4 regions of the Alteromonas sp. genome follow, and region 1 is predicted to be linked to each of the others. Evidence: predicted binding sites of a transcription regulator. Region 1 holds the regulator's gene; each other region holds the start of a gene.

What was found. Region 1 encodes FNR, which switches genes on or off when oxygen is low (the NO sensors DNR and NnrR bind a similar motif). Its sites were predicted from a motif close to TTGATCTAGATCAA; they were not measured.
Region 2: the regulator FNR is predicted to act here: its motif matches at 3,000-3,013, upstream of AC4PME_RS02960 (DUF3149 domain-containing protein).
Region 3: the regulator FNR is predicted to act here: its motif matches at 3,242-3,255, upstream of phbB (acetoacetyl-CoA reductase).
Region 4: the regulator FNR is predicted to act here: its motif matches at 2,233-2,246, upstream of AC4PME_RS17895 (high-potential iron-sulfur protein).

Annotation. Positions count from the first base shown of each region.
Region 1 is NZ_CFHOXV010000076.1:442-5,669, reverse strand. It holds gene uspE (universal stress protein UspE) at 87-1,007, opposite strand; gene fnr (fumarate/nitrate reduction transcriptional regulator Fnr) at 1,111-1,854, opposite strand; gene AC4PME_RS20330 (sulfite exporter TauE/SafE family protein) at 1,876-2,544, opposite strand; gene ccoS (cbb3-type cytochrome oxidase assembly protein CcoS) at 2,537-2,728, opposite strand; gene AC4PME_RS20320 (heavy metal translocating P-type ATPase) at 2,733-5,114, opposite strand; gene AC4PME_RS20315 (FixH family protein) at 5,111-5,228, opposite strand, start outside.
Region 2 is NZ_CFHOXV010000002.1:298,632-303,859, forward strand. It holds gene AC4PME_RS02945 (M16 family metallopeptidase) at 1-308, shown strand, start outside; gene gshA (glutamate--cysteine ligase) at 375-1,973, shown strand; gene AC4PME_RS02955 (transglycosylase SLT domain-containing protein) at 2,134-2,727, shown strand; gene AC4PME_RS02960 (DUF3149 domain-containing protein) at 3,133-3,246, shown strand; gene smrB (endonuclease SmrB) at 3,251-3,817, opposite strand; gene prmB (50S ribosomal protein L3 N(5)-glutamine methyltransferase) at 3,942-4,880, shown strand; gene aroC (chorismate synthase) at 4,886-5,228, shown strand, end outside.
Region 3 is NZ_CFHOXV010000004.1:53,757-58,984, reverse strand. It holds gene AC4PME_RS04450 (polyhydroxyalkanoate depolymerase) at 1-984, shown strand, start outside; gene AC4PME_RS04445 (lytic murein transglycosylase) at 1,124-2,362, shown strand; gene phbB (acetoacetyl-CoA reductase) at 2,428-3,150, opposite strand; gene hrpB (ATP-dependent helicase HrpB) at 3,473-5,228, opposite strand, start outside.
Region 4 is NZ_CFHOXV010000045.1:5,509-10,736, reverse strand. It holds gene AC4PME_RS17905 (PepSY-associated TM helix domain-containing protein) at 1-1,440, shown strand, start outside; gene AC4PME_RS17900 (DUF3325 domain-containing protein) at 1,437-1,775, shown strand; gene AC4PME_RS17895 (high-potential iron-sulfur protein) at 1,797-2,090, opposite strand; gene AC4PME_RS17890 (flavin reductase family protein) at 2,274-2,930, opposite strand; gene AC4PME_RS17885 (zinc ribbon domain-containing protein) at 2,932-3,123, opposite strand; gene AC4PME_RS17880 (exonuclease domain-containing protein) at 3,278-5,228, shown strand, end outside.

The sequences.
Region 1 (5,228 bases):
CTTCAGAATTGGCTGGAAAATAAAAGTACCATTATACAAAAGCAGACGGAATGCTGCTACACAAGCAGCATTCCGTTATCGCCCATTTACTTAACCGGAGACGTAAACCCGTCAGGTTTAACCGCCAGCACATCGCAATTCAGGTTATCAATAACATGCTCTGCAGTATTGCCCAAAAAGGCGGCTGATAAGCCTGTACGTCCCACAGTACCGATGACGACGAGTTCTGCATCCAGCTGTTCAGTCACTTTCGGGATAGCTATATCGGGTGATCCCTCAACAACATGGCAATTTGCTACGCCGATCCCAAATTTAGCGCTGTGGTTTTCCATTTCCTGAACATGATGGTTTCGCACAGCGTTATGATACGTCTCAGGATTGAAATCGGGGATCTCAATGGCAATATTCAGTGGTGCAGAAGGATAGGCATTAACCAGATGTACCTGACCACTCAGTAACTCTGCGTAATCCTTTGCAATACCGGTCAACTTGTCATTCAGTTGTGCATGCTCTTTGTCTTCTGTACCCACATTGACTGCCGCAACAATATTACCGTGTTCAGGCCAGGCATGGGCTTTGACAAGTAAAACCGGAGCCGGACATTTTCTCAGTAAGTGCCAGTCTGTCGGTGTAAAAAGCACTGATGCAAAATCATCGTGTTTGCGGGTAGCTTTAACGACCAGGTCAATCTGACGGTTAATGGTGTAGCGGGTAATGGCTTCGTAACGTTTATCACTCCACTCAACAGCAACCTGTACATCATAATCATCGTAGCGGGTCAGGTTTTTTTCTGCCCAGGCAATGCGGTCTTTGGTTACCGCATCACGCATGGCTTCACGCTCACTGCGGGTGAGCATTGTTGTCATGTCATAAGAAAAGTCGTATACAACAAGCAGTGCGTGTACTTCTGCACCGGTTTTACGGGCAATTTCGATGGCTCTTGAAAGGGCAGGTTGTTCAGGGTTGTCAGCCTGAACGACGGCGAGAATACGTTTGCAGGTGATCATGGCGTCTCTCCTTATTGATGCAGACAATAAATACTGCCTTCATCTTTAGTATAAGACTTACAGCAGGAGAGACGTTGTTTCAGATCAATATTTCAACGGGATCTTAATCCACGCAAAGGGTAGGAATGTCCATAGAGTGCAGCTTTTTATCCATAGCCGCAAAATCCAGAACAGTAATGAGCTTCCCGTCTACTTTTATAATGCCTTCTTTCTGGAAGCGGGTCAGTAAGCGGCTGATCGTTTCTACCGTTAAACCGAGATAATTACCTATTTCGTTGCGGGTCATACTCAAATTGAACTGACGGTGAGAAAAACCCCGTTCCTCAAAGCGACCGGACAGATGTGCGATAAAATAAATCAGGCGTTCTTCTGCCGTCCGTTTATTCAGCAGCATCATCATTTCGTGATCCTGCTTAATTTCAGCACTCATAAAGCGCATGATCTGATGGCGCAATTTCGGGAATTGCTCAGACATTTTTTCAAGAGTGGAATAGGGCAGTTCACACACCATAGCCGTTTCCAGCGCCTGAGTGTAACTCTGGTGAGTGTCGTCACGTAAACCGTCAAAACCGATAATATCGCCCGGGAAGTGGAAACTGATAATTTGCTCTTCACCTTCTTTATCGGTGACAAAAGACTTAAATGAACCTGCCCGTACAGCGTACAGAGAGGTAAATTTATCACCGGCTTCTACCAGGGTATCGTGTTTATGCAAAGGCTTTTTGCGTTCAATGATGTCATCCAGTGACTCAATCTCAGTTTTGTTGAGAGCCACGGGCAGACACAGATGGCTGAAACTGCAATTCTGGCAGTGTATAGAAAAATCCGAACGTTTTTGCATGCTCACTTTCCGCTGTTTGCGATAATTCTAATGTATAGTACTTAAAGCCCGCCACAACAGCAATAATGCGTAAAACAGCAAACTCAAAGCAATGATCTGACGAACTACGGGTTGTCTGAAACCTGAGGAAAGCCAGTCTGCACCAGCCCGGACAGCCAGCAACGCCGGTAGCGTTCCTAAACCAAAACCGGCCATGATTACTGCACCGGATATTGCCGTCCCTGAAGCCAGTGCCCACGTCAGGGTGGAATAAACCAGTCCACAGGGCAACCATCCCCAAATCATACCATAGGGAAAGGCGCTAATAGGAGACCTGAAAGGTAAAAACCGTTTCGACAGCGGCTGAATTCTCTGCCAGAGTTTACTGCCGAGGGCTTCAACAGCGGTCAGGCCACGCCACCAGTTACCCAGATAACAGGCCATGGCAATCAGCATGATGCCACTGAAGACGGCGAGTACGGGGCCGGTCACCGGTACAGCATCTTTTGCTATCTGCCCGATGCCGCCGGTAACAGCGCCGGCAAGTATGTAGCTGAATATACGACCAAAGTTGTAGCTAAGCGCATAGGGTAAAGGGGATGAGCCTGCCGGCGTGGCGGCAGACAGTGCCAGCGATACGCCGCCGCACATTCCCACACAATGAACGCCTCCGCCCAGCCCGACCAGCAAGGCAGATAAAAACGACAGATCACTCATTGAGTTTTTTTCGTTCTTCGGCCAGCTTTTTTTCTTCAGGAGATAAATCATCATCGAAAAGAATACTGTAGCCCTGGCGATCCAGGTCTTCAAACTGGTTCGATTTTACTGCCCAAAAAAATACGCCGATGGCAATGGCCACAATGATCACAGCAAGGGGAATAAGGACGTAAATTATACTCATAGCGTTACTTTAACAGTCTCGTCGAATTAGTGACTACCAGAATACTACTCAGGCTCATACCAATTACCGCCATCCACGGCGTCAGGATGCCGGACACTGCAAACGGCAGGATAACCAGATTGTAGCCTATGGCCCATCCCATATTCTGCCTGACAGTCACTTTTACTCTTCTGGCCATATGAGTGAGGTGTCCGAGTACAGCCAGCTTATCATTTAATAAAATCACATCCGCGGCACTTTTTGCGATATCCGTGGCATTACCCACTGCAATGCCAACATCAGCCGCTGCCATCACCGGTGCATCGTTAATACCATCACCCAGCATCATGACATGACGGCCCTGCCGCTGAAGGGCTGTCACAGCGTTTAATTTATCTTCAGGGCTGTTCCCGCCTGTGGCTTTGTCTACGGGTAAATTCGCTGCAATGTCGTCAACATTTTGCTGAATATCGCCACTCAGAATTATCCGCTCCAGTTGCGCCAGTTTGCTCAGGCTGTCTGCGGCATCCGCTTTAATTTTATCTGCTACACGAAAGGCGGCAACGGGCACACCGTTTTCGGTAAGAAACACGTTAGCGGGAAAGGGCGATATGCCGGCATTTATACCGGTGAAAGACGCTGAACCGGCTTTATAACTGCGGCCATTGCATTGTGCGCCGATCCCCATACCTGCCACAACGTCAACATGGCTCAGAATTAATGCATGATTGTTATCAGAAACAAAGGCTGCGGCAACCGGATGTTCTGAACGGGACTCTATTGCCCCCATTAAAGCCCGGATTTCACTTTCCCGTGCCGGATCAGCAAACCAGCTGTTTATCTGAGCAAACTTTCCTTCGGTCAGCGTTCCGGTTTTATCCAGCACCAGGGTATCTACGTGGTTGATTTGCTCCAGTGCATCGGCTCTTTTCAATAAAATGCCATGCCGGTTAAGGTTTGCCATTGCGCAGGTGAGGGCAGATGGCGTAGCCAGCCCCAGCGCACAGGGACAGGTTGCTACCAGTACCGCGATGCTAATCCAAAATGCATTGTCATTACCCTGCCAGTGCCAGTAAGCCCATGAGGATGCAGCCGTAATCAGTACTACGGCGACAAAATAACTGGAAAAGCGGTCAGCCATTAGAGCGACCCGGGGCTTTGCAGCCATAGCGGTGGATTGCAAACGAATGATCTGATTTACCAGCGCAAATTTTAACGCCCTGGTGACAGTTACCGTTATTACGCCGGTACGGTTTACCGTACCCCCGAATACCGTATCGCCGGTTTGTTTGCGCACCGGATTAAACTCGCCTGTAAGCATCGATTCATCGGTTTCACTGGCACCTTCAGTCACAATGCCGTCTACGGGAATGGTCTCTCCGGCTTTGACCACAACAGCATCACCGGTTTTGAGCGATTTTGCCAGCACCTGGGTAACGGTGTTATCTGCAGCCACCTGATTAGCGGTTACCGGTATATATTGCAACATATTCGCTGAGATCTGCGCGGCGCGGTGCCTGCTCCGGTGTTCGAGAAAACGACTCAGTAAAAGCAGGAAAATAAACATGCAAACTGATTCAAAATACACTTCGCCGCGACCGGTAACCGTTGCAAACAGACCGGACAGCCAGGTGCCCAACACCGCAATACTCACCGGTACATCCATATTCACGGTCCGGGCCGACAAAGCCTTTAGCGCGCCAACGTAAAACGTACTGCCGGAATACAGCACCACCGGTGTGGTCAGAACCAGCGCTATCCAGTGAAAATAAGACCGAGTATGTGCATCCATCGCATCGAACAAATCAAAATACAGGGCTGCCGCCAGCATCATGACCTGCATGGTCATCAAACCTGCAAGGCCGAGTTTTTTCAAAAAGCGCTTATCTTCCGCTTTGTATGATGCTTCATGTTGATCCGGTTGAAACGGCAGCGCCGGGTAGCCAATACGCCGTAGCGTAGCCATGATGCTACTGAGCGATACTGCCTCAGGTTGCCATATAACCACTGCGCGTCGCTGTGCTACATTCACCGCAATCTGGCTGACACCGGTGACCCGCGACAATTGCTTTTCAATCAGCCAGCCGCAGGCCGCACAGGTAATACCTTCAAGGGTTAGCTCAATATGCTTGTTATTACCGTCATCAACGACGAACTCTTCCTGTAAGGCAGGCTCGTCATAGACAGACAGTTTATCCAGTGTTTCGCTTAATGCTGCATCACCTTTAGAGGCCGGTTCAGTACGGAAGCGGTAATAGTCTTCCAGTCCGTTTCCGGTAATGGCCTGAGCCACGGCCTGACATCCCGGACAGCAAAAATGGCGTTCCTGCTCCAGTACGAATGCAGTAAATGGCTTGCCGGGTATATTAGGCTCGCCACAGTGGTAACAAAGAAAGTCGTCGCTCACGGATTAAACTTAATGATACCGGAGGCCGGTAATTGGAGTGTATTCTGGATTTTCCACTCTTCATCCAGCGGCGTGAGTGAAACGCGCCACTTACCCGACAAAACGGTATCCGTT
Region 2 (5,228 bases), on a different contig from region 1:
AGGGCATGACGGAAGAAGAACTCCGCTTCATGCAGAACGCCTTTACGCTCAGTGATGCGCTGGAATACGAAACGCCGAACAGCAAGGTAGCATTTCTGCGTCAACTGCTGGCCTACGATTTGGCAGATGATTACCGTGAAACCCAGACCAGCCTTATCAGGAATATGACAACGGACAGGTTGAATGCTGTGGCGCAGCGGGAATTGAATTTGGACGAGATGCAAATTATTGTGGTAGGGGATGCTGAGGCACTGGCGCCACAGCTTGCTACACTGGATTTGCCCGTTGTCCCGCTGTCACTGAATTAATTTTTATTGAAATTTGAGGGTTACGCCCCACATCGTGGTGCTGACCCTCCTCTATGGATGAATACATTGACCTCATCAGAGCCAACTTTCTCCCGTCGCCTTGCGGCGATGAACGCGACTGCGTTTTCAAGTGCACTAAAAGACATTAAACATGGCGTCGAACGTGAAGGCCTCCGTATACAGTCCAACGGCCGGCTGGCGGAAACAGCCCATCCTCAGGCTCTGGGTTCGGCACTGACCCACGAGTGTATCACTACCGACTTTTCTGAAGCCTTGCTGGAATTTATTACGCCGCCGGTGGCAGACAGTCAGGTAACAGAAACTCAGTTAAGGGACATACACAAATTCGCCAGCGAAAATATGAACGGCGAAATGTTGTGGCCTATGAGCATGCCGTGTTTCATTGATGATGAAAATAAAATTCAACTGGCTTACTACGGTGAATCTAACGTTGCACAAATGAAGCGCGTGTACCGTATGGGACTTAAAAATCGCTACGGCAGTATGATGCAGGCGATTTCCGGTGTGCATTTTAACTTTTCATTGCCGGATACATTCTGGCAGGCGTGGGCAGAACTCAACGGTGTAGAATATTCTCAGGATCAGGTTTCTGCTGATTATTTCTCGCTGATCCGTAATTACCGTCGTTTCTGCTGGTTGTTGCCGTATCTGTACGGGGCATCGCCGGCGCTGTGTCAGTCTTTCCTGAAAGGGAAGCCGACGACACTGAACTTTGAAAAAGTGGGTAAAGGCACGGTTTATCTGCCTTATGCGACCTCTTTGCGTATGAGCGATCTGGGTTACACCAACTCAGAGCAGTCAGCTTTACAAATTTGCTATAACCACATCGATACCTATGTGGAAAAACTTCGTAGTGCCATGTACACGCCATCTTCACGGTTTGGTCAGTTTGCCGCCGGTGAGGGCGGGCATTTTCAGCAGTTATCTAAGAATATTCTGCAGATAGAAAATGAACTGTATTCGCCCATTCGTCCCAAGCAGCCCACCCGTTCCATGGAAAAACCTACCGATGCCCTTGTGCGCCGCGGCGTTAACTATGTGGAAGTGCGGGTACTGGACGTGAATCCTTTCTCGCCTGTGGGCATTGACAAAGGCCAGATGGATTTCCTCGATGTCTTCATGCTTTCATGCCTGCTGACAGACAGCCCTGAAATGACGGCAGAGGAGCTCACCGTTTGCCGGGAGAATATGGATAAAGTGGTCCTTGAAGGACGTAATCCAGACCTGATGCTGGAAAACAAAGACGGCAGTGTTGCATTCCGCGAATGGTGTGAAGGGCTGTTTGCTGTATTTGAGCAAACCGCAAAAGTGCTTGATAACGCCAACGGAACATCGGCATACAGCGATGCTGTCAAAGCTGAGTGGCAAAAAGTACTTAATGCTGATGAAACGCCATCCGGTAAAATTCTGGCAACGTTGCTTGAAAATGATATGGATAACGGCGTACTGGGGCTTAATCTGGCTAAGCAGTACGCGGAAGCCTTTAAAGGCTATGAATATCTGCACTATGATTTGAAAGCATTTGAAAAAATGGCCGCTGATTCACTGGCTGCGCAGCACGCTGTTGAGGCGACGGATGAAGTACCTTTTGCAGATTTTATCGCCGGTTATTTCGCAGAACCGATGGCTACACGGGACAGCTGAAGCCTGAATTGACCTTGCCGGGGATAAAAAAATGCCTGGCAAGGGGGCCAGGCATAAGAATGTTCCAGGGAAACACACACATTTATTACCAGAACACTTATTAAGACAGCGGGCAGTGAGAAAGTTCAACAATTCACAACGATTTTTTGCAGGTGCCGGAATTGTGCTGCTTTTAAGTGGTATCACCGGTTGTGCCACGTCGCCTCCTCAGGACACCAGTAACATTTGCGAAATCTTTTACGAAAAAGAAGACTGGTATGATGCGGCCGCTGATGCCCGCGATAAATGGGGCGTGCCAATCCATGTTCCTATGGCAATCATGTATCAGGAAAGCTCATTCCGGCATGATGCACTGCCACCAAAAGATTATGTATTTTTTGGTCTTATTCCATGGGGGCGGGTCAGTTCCGCTTACGGATACTCTCAGGCTAAAACGGTTACCTGGTCTGACTATGTCAACGAAACCGGCAACAGCTGGGCGGACCGGGATGATTTTGATGATGCCATGGATTTCATGGGCTGGTTTATTTCCAAGTCATATAAAATTAATGGTGTATCAAAGTGGGACGGCTATGCCCAGTACCTGAATTACCATGAAGGGTGGGGCGGGTATAAACGCCGATCCTACAACAGTAAGCCCTGGTTGAAAAAGGTGGCAGGTACGGTTAAAGCACGCTCACTGCGTTATGCTGCTCAGTTAAAAACCTGCGAAGAAGACTTGCAGAAAAGCTGGTTTTGGAAACTGTTCACATAATGATGATGTGACTTCGTTAGGGGCTGGCATTCTTGATGAGAAAATAACGGACGCGACAGTGTTTTCAATACGAAGGACTCAATACGAAGGTTACCGGGAGAGAAAAGAAGTAGGCAGGCGCACCACACACCTGCCTACAATCGACGCTAAGCCAAGACCGTTAATCACCCAACGTCGAACAGGCAGGATTAATATAGTGTAAATGATAATGATTTGCAATAGCGTTTTGTGAATTAATTTCTATTTTTCTTAAAAGCCCCTTTTTGACCTGCTTGATCTGCATCAAGGGCCTCTTCTGCATCGACTATTCCCATTGATTCAGATCACAGATTTACCTGCCCTGGCCATGCACACTAACACTGTAAAAAGTTATCAATGTTAGGGAGTAATCAGATGTGGCTAACCATGCTTAAAGACCCTGTAGTATGGGGTTCACTTCTTGGAATTTTCATCGTTGTTTTGATGATGTGTTATTACACGTGGCTGTTTATGCACAACAGCGCGGGACCGGATAAATAGTTTGTTATTGTTTACTGAGGCCCGGATCAAGGGTTTCGATAAGCACCAGTAACGCGCCTTGCCCGCCATACTCCAGGGGAGCCTGGTGAAACGCTTTGACATGGGGGTGTTGAACCAGGTAGTGAGGCAAGGCGTTTTTTAGTACGCCGGAACCGATGCCATGCACAATGGCAACACAGTCAATAAGCTCCTTGCGCGCGGTGTAAATGAGTGCGGATAATTCCAGCTTTACGTTTTCGCGGTTCAGACCGTGTAAATCCAGTACCAGCTCAGGATAAAAATCCCCCCGCCGTAATCGCTTCAAACTGTGTGTCGGTTCATTTTCGCGGCAATACCGCATGGGGCCCTGATGGGGCAGGCTGGCCTGATAGACATCTGAAAAGGCAAAACTGGCATCCAGCAGCTTTTGCTGACGGCTGTCCGGGCGGGTGGCGGAATGTAGTCGCTTCGCCGGCACATGACGGCGTTTATGCACAATTTTGTCCTGTGACAGCGGCTTTATACCACTTACCGCTTCCCGGAATAATGACATGTCATTGTCGTCGTCTTCCGGTTTCCACTGATCAGCCAACCATTTTCTCCTGTCTGTTTTAACCTGTGTTCATCTGCACGTCTGTTATCGCGCAATTTGTGTTGGGTGTCATTGCGAGTTTCGGTATGATACCAGCTTTATTTCTGGCGATGTACCACACTCCATGACCGATAAGATTTATTTAGACGAAGCCATCCGTGAACTGCACACCATGCTGGACATGGTGAGATGGTCTGTGAGCCGTTTTAACGATGCACACCTGTACTACGGGCATGGCACTGATAACAGCTGGGATGAAGCTGTTTGCCTTGTAATGCATGCACTGCATCTGCCACAGGATATTACATCGCAAACCGGTGACGGCTTATTTTCAGCCCGTCTTACCACTTCAGAAAAAGAGAAAGTCGCAGATTTAGTCTTAAAGCGGGTACAAACACGCATGCCATTGCCGTATATTACCCGTGAGGCATGGTTCTGCGACATGCCTTTTTACGTTGACGAAAGAGTGTTGATCCCCCGTTCTCCGTTTGCCGAATTGATCAAAGATCGCTTTTCCGCTTATCTGTCATCTGAGCCGGCCAGTATTCTGGACATGTGCACAGGTGGGGGTTGTATTGCTATTGCGCTGGCCCATACATTTCCTGAAGCCCAGGTGGATGCCGTGGATATTTCCCACGACGCCCTGGAAGTGGCAGATTTCAATATTCAGGAACATCAGTTAGGCGACCGTGTTTTCCCCATTCATTCAGACTTATTTACCAGTCTGGAAGGGCAGCGGTACGACTTAATCGTGTCGAATCCGCCTTATGTCGATGAAGAAGACATGAATGATTTGCCGGACGAATATCAGCATGAGCCTGAATTAGCCCTGGCGGCAGGAGAAGATGGTCTTGATCTGGTTGAGCAGATGCTGAAGCAGGCACCGGTGTATTTAAAAGAAAATGGCTGGATGCTGGTGGAAGTTGGCAACAGTCAGGTGCATATGGCTGAACGTTTTGCCGGATTAAACGTGGAATGGGTAGCACTGCAACACGGCGGACACGGTATTTTTGCCGTCTCCCGTGCGTCTTTGGTTTCATATCTTAACGGGAAGGAAAGTTAATACAGATGTCTGGTAATAGCTTTGGAAAATTATTCACTGTCACCACATTCGGTGAAAGCCACGGGATTGCAATTGGTGGCGTGGTTGATGGCTGTCCTCCGGGACTGGAAATCTCAGAAGCCGATCTGCAAGTTGATTTAGATCGCAGAAAACCCGGCACTTCCCGTTACACCACCGCCCGCCGGGAAGGTGATGAGGTACAAATTTTATCGGGTGTGTTTGAAGGTAAAACCACCGGTACCAGCATTGGCCTGTTGATCCAAAATACCGATCAGCGCAGTGGTGACTATTCCAATATCAAAGACCGTTTCCGTCCCGGTCATGCGGATTACACCTATCATCAAAAAT
Region 3 (5,228 bases), on a different contig from region 1:
GAAATCGTAATGAGCAAGCCGTTTTGTGATCTCATTCATTTCAACCGGATCGGTGTGAAAGATGATCATAAGGTCTTGCTTGTTGCGCCTTTATCCGGCCATTTTGCAACCTTGTTGAAAGGCACGGTGGAAGCGCTGCTTCCGGATCACGAGATTTATGTGACTGACTGGGCTGATGCCAGAGAAGTACCGCTGGAAGACGGTCCGTTCAGTTTTGATTGCTATGTGGGTTACCTTATCGAGTTTCTTGAGTTCTTAGGGCCCGGCACGCACTTAATGGCGATATGTCAGCCTACTGTGCAGGCTTTAATCGCTACCGCAGTGATGGCCGGACAGAAAAATGCCTGTGTGCCCAAGTCGCTCACTCTCATGGCGGGCCCCATTGACTGCTCTAAGAATCCTACACGGGTGAATGAGTTCGCGCAGGAACACCCGATGAACTGGTTCCGTAATGTGGCGATTATGTCGGTACCTTATGGATATCCGGGCGAAGGTCGTCAGGTGTATCCCGGTTTCATGCAGCTGGGCGGTTTTATCAGTATGAACCAGCAAACTCACATGAAAAAGTATCAGAGCTTCTTCCAAAATCTGGTATTTGGGGAAGAAGAAGATGCTGATCGTTTCCGCGCCTTTTACGATGAATATCTGGCGGTACTGGATATGCCCGCCGAGTTCTATCTTGAAACCATTGAACGGGTATTCAAGAATAACGAGATTGCCCGCGGTGCGATTACTTATCAGGGTAACCCTGTAGATTTTGAAACCATCGACAATACTGCTCTGCTTACCGTAGAGGGTGCTGATGATGATATTTGCGGCTTAGGACAAACAGAAGCTGCACAGGATATTTGTAAAAATATTCCGAAAAATATGCGTAAACATCACGTGCAACAGGGAGCTGGTCATTACGGTATATTCAGTGGTTCTAAGTTCCGCAAATCGGTACGTCCGGTTATCACTGATTTCATCCACAAGTACGCATAAGCCCTCCCGGACAAATAACTCTTTCCTGCAGCGCTCCTGATCTCACCGGCGGAGCGCGCCGTATTTTCACCATGTTTCCCTCGCTCCCGGGGGCTCAGATAAGGTAGCATGAACGCCTCATCAACAAAGGTAATATGCAATGTCTAAATGGATGCCGCGTAAGCTTGGTTTTTCAATACTGTCACTGCTGACAGCGACTTCTTCAGCTTATGCCAATACAGATTTTGAACAGTGTAAAACACAATTATCTCAGCAAGCCGTAGAACAAGGCGTGAAAGAAGAAACGGCAAAGGCCGTGTTCGCCAACATTCAGTATCAGCCCCGCGTGATCTCGCTGGACCGCAGCCAGCCTGAATTTGTACAAACCTTTCCGGGCTACTACAGCAAACGCGTTACGGCATGGCGCATCGGCAAAGGCCGGGAAATGTACGCTAAACATAAAGAACTGTTAAATAGCTTAAGCCATAAATACGGTGTGCCTGCCCATTATCTGGTGGCATTTTGGGGGCTGGAAACCAATTTTGGTGGTTACAAAGGTAAGATGAATGTACTGAATTCACTGGCGACTCTTGCCTGTGATGAAAGACGTAGCAGCTATTTTTCCAAAGAATTAGTCACTGCGGTTAAGCTTCTTGAAAGAGAATCTTTAGATCAGACCAAAATGGTAGGTTCCTGGGCAGGCGCCATGGGCCATACGCAATTTATGCCCTCAGCGTATATGAACTATGCGATTGACGGCGACGGCGATGGCCAGATCAATCTGTGGGACAGTGAAGAAGATGCCCTCGCTTCAGCGGCTAACTTTTTGTCTCAATTAGGCTGGCAACCCGGATTCCGTTGGGGAAGGGAAATTCAGTTACCGGATAATTTCGATTATCGCGAAACGGGATATAAAAACCGGCGCAGTATTACTGAGTGGAACGAAAGCGGGATTAAAAAAGCAGACGGCAGTGCGCTGGGTAACAGTGATGAAAAAGGCTATGTCGTAGTACCAGCCGGTCATAACGGTCCGGCGTTCATTGCCTACCATAACTTCCGTATTATCATGCGCTGGAACAATTCCGAATTCTACGCCATCGCCGTAGGTAAGCTGGCTGACCAGATTGCCGGTGAAGCCGGTATTGATAAAGCGTTACCGGAATTACCGGCTTATACCAGGGATGACATTTTGAGACTGCAAACAGCGCTGAATGCTTCCGGTTACGATGTAGGTAAACCCGACGGTATTATCGGACCGGCAACCCGCGCAGGGATCCGCGAATATCAGCTGGCCAGCAACCTGATTGCTGATGGTTTTCCGGGACTGGATGTGATGAAAGCGATTGGTGTGTTGCCGGATGAACTCAAAGAGAGCGACGGCAATAAAGAAAGCGAGTAGCTGGATCCGGATACGGTCAGTTCACAGAGCACGGGCGTGCTCTGTGAACATTGTAACCGAACAGCTTAGTACATGTGCTGTCCGCCGTTAATGGACAATGTAGAACCGGTAATAAATCCGGCTTCATCGCCTATTAAGAACATAACACTACGGGCGATGTCTTCAGGTTTCCCCAAACGGCCCACCGGAATCGTTGCAATGATCTTCTTCAATACTTCTTCCGGTACAGCACGTACCATGTCAGTATCGACATAACCCGGCGCAATAGCGTTTACGGTTACACCTTTACCTGCACCTTCAAGTGCCAGCGCTTTAGTAAAACCATGAATACCGGACTTAGCTGCCGCATAGTTAACCTGGCCATACTGACCAGCCTGACCGTTAACCGAACCGATATTAACAATGCGACCAAAACCACGGGTGCGCATTGAATCAATCACTGAGCGACACGTGTTAAAACAGGAAGCGAGGTTAGTTTGAATAACGGCATCCCATTGCTCAAAATTCATTCTGTGCATGGTGCCGTCCCGGGTGATCCCGGCATTGTTGATTAGAATATCCACCGGACCATAATCTGTCGCGATTTGGTCAATTGCTTCTTTCGTTTTCTCAAAATTCGAGACATCGAACTTAAATGAAGGTATGCCAGTGCGTTCAGTAAACGCCTTAGCCGCTTCATCGTTACCACCATAATTTGCCACAACAGTGTAACCCGCATCTTTCAACGCTACACAAATTGCTTCACCTATTCCCCGGGTGCCACCTGTGACCAGTGCAACTTTGCTCATTTCGTCTCCCTCAAATGTTGACTCATATTTGTACAACAATTCTATATAAGCATGCTTGATGAGACGTTGACAACGGAAACCTGAAGACTTTTTGCGCCGGGTCAATGCCCGTGTCTAGATGAATGACTATAGTGAATAAGAAACTTCTTACTTATCATGCAGTTGAAAAAATGAACAAGTATTTAGCGATTAACTGGTCAGAGGATCTCTTTTAATAACAGATACTTGCATAATATTTGCAGCACGTAAATTAGTTGTATACACCATTCAAACATGATTAAAGTTGTAAGACGGGTACAATAGTTCAGGAGCAACCACCCGTTTATTTTCGTGGCTTCATTGAACGTCCGGCTTCAGCTTCCATGGGATTATCAGGCCACCGGTGTTTCGGATATCGTCCTTTCATTTCTTTCTGCACAGCAAGATAGCTACCCTGCCAGAAGCCGGCCAAATCCGATGTCGTTTGTACTGGTCTGCCCGCCGGAGACAGCAACTCCAGCGTGATGACCTTTGCGCCGTCTGCAACAGTGAACGTATCTGCACAGCCGAACATTTCCTGCAGTCTGACCGGAAGCACGACTTCGCCGTCTGACCGGTAGACCAGTTTCCTTTTTTCACCGGAAGGCACGGTGATGCTCAGTGGCAAAGCACTGTCCATGGCATGTTGCTGGCTCCAGGGGAGTGACTGATGTAGCAGTGTCGCCCAGGACAGGCCGGCAAGTTGCTCCCAACTTTTAAACGAAGATAATCGTGCGGAGATATCACTACGGTCAAGAAGCGACAATGGTGACTCAGGGTTTTTCCATACCGGCGGGCTGTCGAAAGCTTGCGGTTGGTGTAAGTCACACCCGCAGGCCATTTGATACCGGTACCACCATTGCCAGTCTTTCTCACTGAAAGGCCACGCGGATAACGGCAATCCTTCCAGCAACGATACCCAGGCCTCACCGCGAATGCGGGCCGGCACGTTAGCTGCCGGTTCACTGCTTAACACTATCTCATGGAAACCTTCAGTTTTGCGCGCTTCCATTTGCTTCTTCTGACTGTTATACGTCACCGTGTCTTTAACTTTGAAAGCCCCCGGATATAACTGTCTCAATAAGGATTCATTAACAGGTTCGGCCTGACGAATGATCACGTCAGAGCCGTTAACCTGCCCTTCCTTAACCACCAGCCAGTCAGACTTTTCAATCATACCTTCAGGCAAAGCAGCACCCCGGCCACTGGCCAGCTTATAATCACTGCCCTGCTTACGTCTCGCAACCCGCTCAGGAAAAGCCAGCGCAAGACACACTGCAACAGCTTCACCGTTTAACTTTCGAATCTCTGCTTTCAGTGAGATGCCAAGTGCAGATGCAAACCGCGAGGCCCTGGCTTTCAAACCGGATAACTGAGGTTCTGCCAGTTGTTCAAGCCAGGCTGATACATGAAATTGGCGTTCTGATGCCGTATGTTCTTCACAGGCAGCCGCCACATAGCAGGCAACGTCCTCCAGTTCAGCCAGGTGCGTCTGCGCTCCGGCTTCTTTTGCCTTCACTAACATATTTGCCAGAGCCGGATGCACCGATAATTTGTTAAGTCCGCGACCATGTGCTGTTAATGTACCATCGCGATCTACGGCACCGGCTTGTTGCAGGCGGTGTAATGCTGCAGCAGACTGCGCCTGAGAAGGAGGCGTCAACATGCGCATATTATGCAATTCAGTTCCCCAGGCCAGTGCATCCAGAGTGAGCGGGGAGATATCTTCACGTAAAATTTGTGGCAGCGGGTATTTTGCCAGTCTGTCATGCTGCTCTTTCGGCCACATGCGATACACTTTCCCGGGCCCCAGACGCCCTGCCCGTCCCTTACGCTGAATAGCCGATGCCTGTGAAATCATCTGCGTATTCAGGCGGGTAAACCCGGTGGGAGGATGGTAATTAGCGACATTTTCAAGACCGGCATCTATGACCACTTTAATGCCTTCAATCGTCAGGCTGGTTTCGGCAATATTAGTAGCAAGAATGATTTTTCTCATTCCCCGGCTATCCGGTAAAATAGCAGCAGTTTGCCGTTGTTTACTCAACGCGCCATACAGA
Region 4 (5,228 bases), on a different contig from region 1:
TACCGCTATTTGCATGCCAAGGCCCCGGGGGCTCAGGAATGGCAAATTTCTTTACCGGGACCCAGAGAAGAAACGGTCAGTGCAAGCTGGCGCAATGGCGGGGAAGATCGCCAGCAAATGCGTTCGCAGCGTGCCGTTCTGAATGCGTCTACCGGTGAGGAGCTGAAGCCGAGAGAAACCGCCGGTGGCAATTTTCTGTACCGCTTCCACTTTGAACTATACGGCGTACCGCGTGCTGCCGGTGAGACCTTTGTCGGCATTGTCAGCATGATGATGCTCATTGGCATTGTCAGCGGCGTGATCATGCACCGTAAAATTTTTGCAGATTTTTTCATGTTCAGGCCAAAGAAGAAGCTGCTTTCCTGGATAGACGGGCATGTTCTGGCATCCGTGCTGGCGCTGCCATTTCATCTGATGATCACATTCTCCGGCTTGTTACTGTTAGGTGGCACTTTGCTTCCCTGGAACGGCAGTGGTGGTGGCCATGGTGGTCCTCCCGGTGGCGGAGGTCCGCAAGGACAGGGCGGGCCGCAACGGGGCGCACCGCAAGCGCGGGCAGTACAACATAAGCCTGCAGCGCCAGTTGTGGACAATAGCGCCCTGCTGGCACAGGTTATGGCCAGAGCTTCTGCTGAATGGGGCGTACCTGCTGACCGCATCACCATTAAAAATCCGGGCACAGATAAAGCGACATTTTCTGTATCCGGTCCCAACCGTGTTGAGTTATCCGCCGGTCGTGGCGGGAACAGCGGGCTGGTTTTTAACTCTGAAGGTGAAATTCTGAAAGTAGAAGAGGCGTCTTCTGCACCGAATACCAGCCAGGCAATTTATAACTATATGGACATGCTGCATCAGGCCCGTTTTGCCGACAGTGTTACCCGCTGGTTGCTCTTCTTTGCCGGTATCCTGGGCACGTTAATGGTGGGGACCGGTTCTGTCCTTTGGGTAGAGAAGCGCGCCAAAAAGCAAATGGGACGCAGAGGCTTCGAACTGGTGAGAGGCACGAACATTGGTGCTATCGCCGGGCTGATGGTGGCTACCGGTGCTTATTTCTGGACGAACCGCCTGTTGCCTGCAGAATTGGCGACACGCAGTGACTGGGAAGTACGCAGCTTTTTCATTGTGTGGGGGCTTTGTGTGGTAGCCGGACTGTTCAGACGCGACCGGAAAGGCTGGCTCTGGCAAACGCTGGCGGCTGCAGTGCTCTTCACCTTTATTCCGTTGCTGGATGTCGCTACATCACCTGTTCTGGTGCCTGATACGTTAAGGATCATATTCGATGCAGCCTGTCTTATCCTGGCCGCGCTGGCCTGGTATGCGGTGAGTAAACTCAAAGCTGAACCTAAATCTAAACGCGCGCCGTCAGGCCGCAAAGACAGCCCTGCCCGCCGGAGACGGCCTGCACCGGAAGCGGGCAGCACCGGGGAGCAGACAGCATGATGACATTTTTGTGTTTACTGCTGTGCATTGCCGGTTTTCTGCACTTTTCTATGGCGAACCCGAAACATTTCCGTGCGGTCACCGGTGATGAGATTGAAAACCTGCCCGGGGGCAGGCTGATATTTCAGACTCTGGCAGTGTGTTTTCTGACTGTTGCAATGTTTCCGGCGATAGCCGGCTGGCAAACTGAAATCGGACTGGTTGTGTGGTGCGGATTGCTGCATGTGGCAGCGGTATTGGTGTCTTTGCTGTTTACTTATCAGCAGGATGCGCTGGCATTTGTATGGCGCTGGTGTGTACCGGGAGGCTGGCTTCAGCGGGTATTACCCCGCTGATCCAACTGTCCGGGTTCAAACTTAGCCCGGACGTTTTACCCAGGCACTGCACCAGCCGTTGGTGTTAACCAGTTTACCCGGGAAAATGGCGCAGGGACGGTGAGCTTGTCCGTCCTCACCCTGAATGTACATACAATTACCGCACTGAGACCCTTCCACCGTTGATTTCGGGGTATATTTCAATGCCTGTGCTGTGGGGTCGTCGGTCTGCAGTTGCTCCTGTGCCTGTGCGCGAAGTGCAGTGCCACCTAACGTCAAACCGATCAGTGTGGTGCCTGACAGTTTTAGGAAATCACGACGGTTCACATTACTCATAATTTGCTCCCATAAAGCTTAAACGAGAATGATTTGTTTTTATTTGGTCTTATAACGTAAAAAACCTGCCGCGATGACAGGTTTAACATGACAATAGTTATACGACACATTTACGGGACTGCCAAATCGTTCCGTCACATATTTGATGTAGATTAACTTTTCTTCACCGCAGGACCTGTGCATTTACGCGTTTTTACCTGCCAGCGTGACGGGTTTGTCCGGTTTCGCATAGGCATAACGGGCGATGCGTTCCGCACGGTGGTAAGTATCCAGCCCGCTGATACATGCAAGATTCATTTTCTCCAAATCCAGTTGTCCGTCCTCACCGGTTGCCCCCTCCATCACGTAAATATCAAGCACCCTGCCAATGACCAGTACTGTCTGATTACATTGCAGCGTGGATATTTCTTCTGCCGCCATGGCCATACGCAAAGGACTTTGGGCGACAAATGGCGCGGCGAATCCATCTTCTTTCAGCGGTGTTAAGCCTGTGGCATCAAACTCACTGGTGTGTTCATCATAGCGGGCGGAAGTCTGATGAGCTTTATCTGTCCAGCCGGCGCTGACTGCATTAATGGTGTACACACCTGTTTCACGAATATTTTCCAGCGTTTGCCGTGGCACAGTATGGGGACGTAACAACATGCCCTGAAGAGGAGGATGCGCCCCCACGTGAAAAACAGAGCTGATAATGGCCAGGTTATCCCGTTTACCGTCAGTGGTGCCCACAAGGTTGGCCCCTTTGTAGCCGGACAAGCAGTTGATCAGGTTCGTCCGGGTCTGTTTTTCCAGCTCATTGATAGCAGCAGAAGTAAAATGCCGCATGGACGGGTCAGTCATATCAGGCATTCTCCTGCTCAACCTGCACGGTCAGGTTATCGCCGTCACTGTACACTGTCATTTCAATAGGCTGGCAGCAGACCTGGCAATCCAGTACCTGCATAACATTGATATCGTTTTGCTCATCAATTTCTACTTCATTCGGCTCCATGCAATAGGGGCAGTGAAATAACTTAGGGGTCGTCAGACTCATAACCACTCCGGATAACTGATTAAAATGATTTTGCTAACTTTTGATATACGCAGAAAACAGATAACCGGATTGTAAGGAAACTGCATCCGGCGGGTTGATTAAAGAGGCTGTATAAATATACACTTGGTCAGGTGTACAGTGTCCGGTGCAGATGATGCGTAAAACGTTGCCTGAAAAATATTATCTTGATCACTTCCGCGAGTTTTTGTCCTTTTTCGACGGTGCCAGTGGCGCATTGCTGGACGACAGTGCGCGGCGTTTTATTGAGGATTTCAATGCACTGCCGGAACCGCAGCAATGCATCATCGCCCGTGCAGCAAACCGCAAATACGCCATCATCAACCGTGAGCATTTCTACTACGAAGAAATACCGCATCCGCAGCAGCAAATAGATGCGCTTTCCGCCTCCGGCTGGTTCGGGTGTGTAACAGAAGCGCCGCTGCAGGAACTGGCCGGTATGCTGACCAAGGCCGACATTCTGCAATACCTGCATGATCTCGGGATCAGCGGTCAGCCTGCTTCAGCAAAAAAGAGTGTGCTGATGGCAGACTTATTCGATGGCATAAAACGTCACGGCTGGCCGGCGTCATTGTCGGTGGAGCATTTACTGTTTTGCCGCTTCGATGCCACTATGCGTTATTTGCTGTTTCTGTTCTTCGGAAACACTAAAGGGCGGCTGAATCAGTTTTCCATGCGTGATCTCGGCATCATGCGTACTCGGGGCCAGGCTGTGTCTGATCAGGCACGCTTCGAATTGCCGGAGGATGCCGGCGCTGCTTTTTATTATGCCTCACGCACCGGCGAACTGGATTTTCTTGATGATGAGGCCTGTCTGGCAGCAGCAAAAGCCCCCGTGCCGGAAACCTTCTCCACCATATCAGCAGTGCTGGCGGAAAAATACCACGCAAAACTGGGGTCAAAGCTGCTGTCTGTCGACCGGCAGGCTGCACTGACTTTTCTTGAGCAGTCTCCCGGCGATACAGCAAAAGAAAAATGGATTCGCGAAGCTTACAAAGAGGGATTGAAAGACGAGGTAAAGCAAAGCCTGGAAAGCATTATCGATACCCCGCCCTCAGATACATTGCTGGCCTTCGCAGAAGATTTTTATCAGCGTAAATATCATAAGAAACGTACCAGTATCGTGACTGATATGTTGCGCAATGCGTCCCGCACACTGCAACTGGACGAGAGTCAGAATCAGTCTGTTGAACGGGGCGTCATCGCCTGGTATCAGCGTCACGGCGCTGAAGCCTGGCGAACCGAGAATCGCTTGTGGCGGAGTCTGTTTGCCCTCACGTTCTGGACATTATTGTTTGAAGAGGATGCGCCGGTAACTGCCTTTGACCGGCGTCCCCAAAGCCTGAAGAATAATGCTTTCTACGATTCATTTGCGGTAAAAATTGATGAACTGCTGGCAAGTTTTACTACTGCAGACGCACTGATGAAGCATGTAACGGCCATGGCCGCTGCCCATTATGGTGAATCGAACAGCCTGTTCCTGTGGGGAACAAAATTGCTGGACCCGATCAAAGGGTTGCTGACACATGCGCCGGTTACACAGGTAACCGCCATGCTGAAAATGATGGCGCAGGACTTTGCCAGTCTGCGTGACGGATTCCCCGATATTATGGTGGTGGAAAACGGGGCGCTGCGGTTTGAAGAAATTAAGGCGCCCGGCGATCAGCTTCGCCGCAATCAACTTGTCAGTATTCAGAAGCTGCAGCAGGCCGGATTTGATGTGCAAATAACGCAGGTAAGCTGGTACCGTGACCCGGAGCAGCCCTACGCTGTTGTTGATATCGAAACCACAGGCGGCAACAGCCAGTATCACCGGATCACCGAAGTCGGCATTGTGAAAATTATCAACGGGGTAGTGGTGGATGAGTGGCAGTCTTTAATCAATCCGCAGCGACACATTCCTTCGTCTATTACCAGACTGACCGGGATCAGTAATGACATGGTTGCCGGTGCGCCGGTATTTGCCGACGTAGCTGAATCCATTGATGCTTTTACCCGTGACTGTGTGTTTGTCGCCCATAACGTCAATTTCGACTATGGATTTATCAAACAGGAATTTGCCCGTCTTGAGCAGCCTTTCCGGCGGC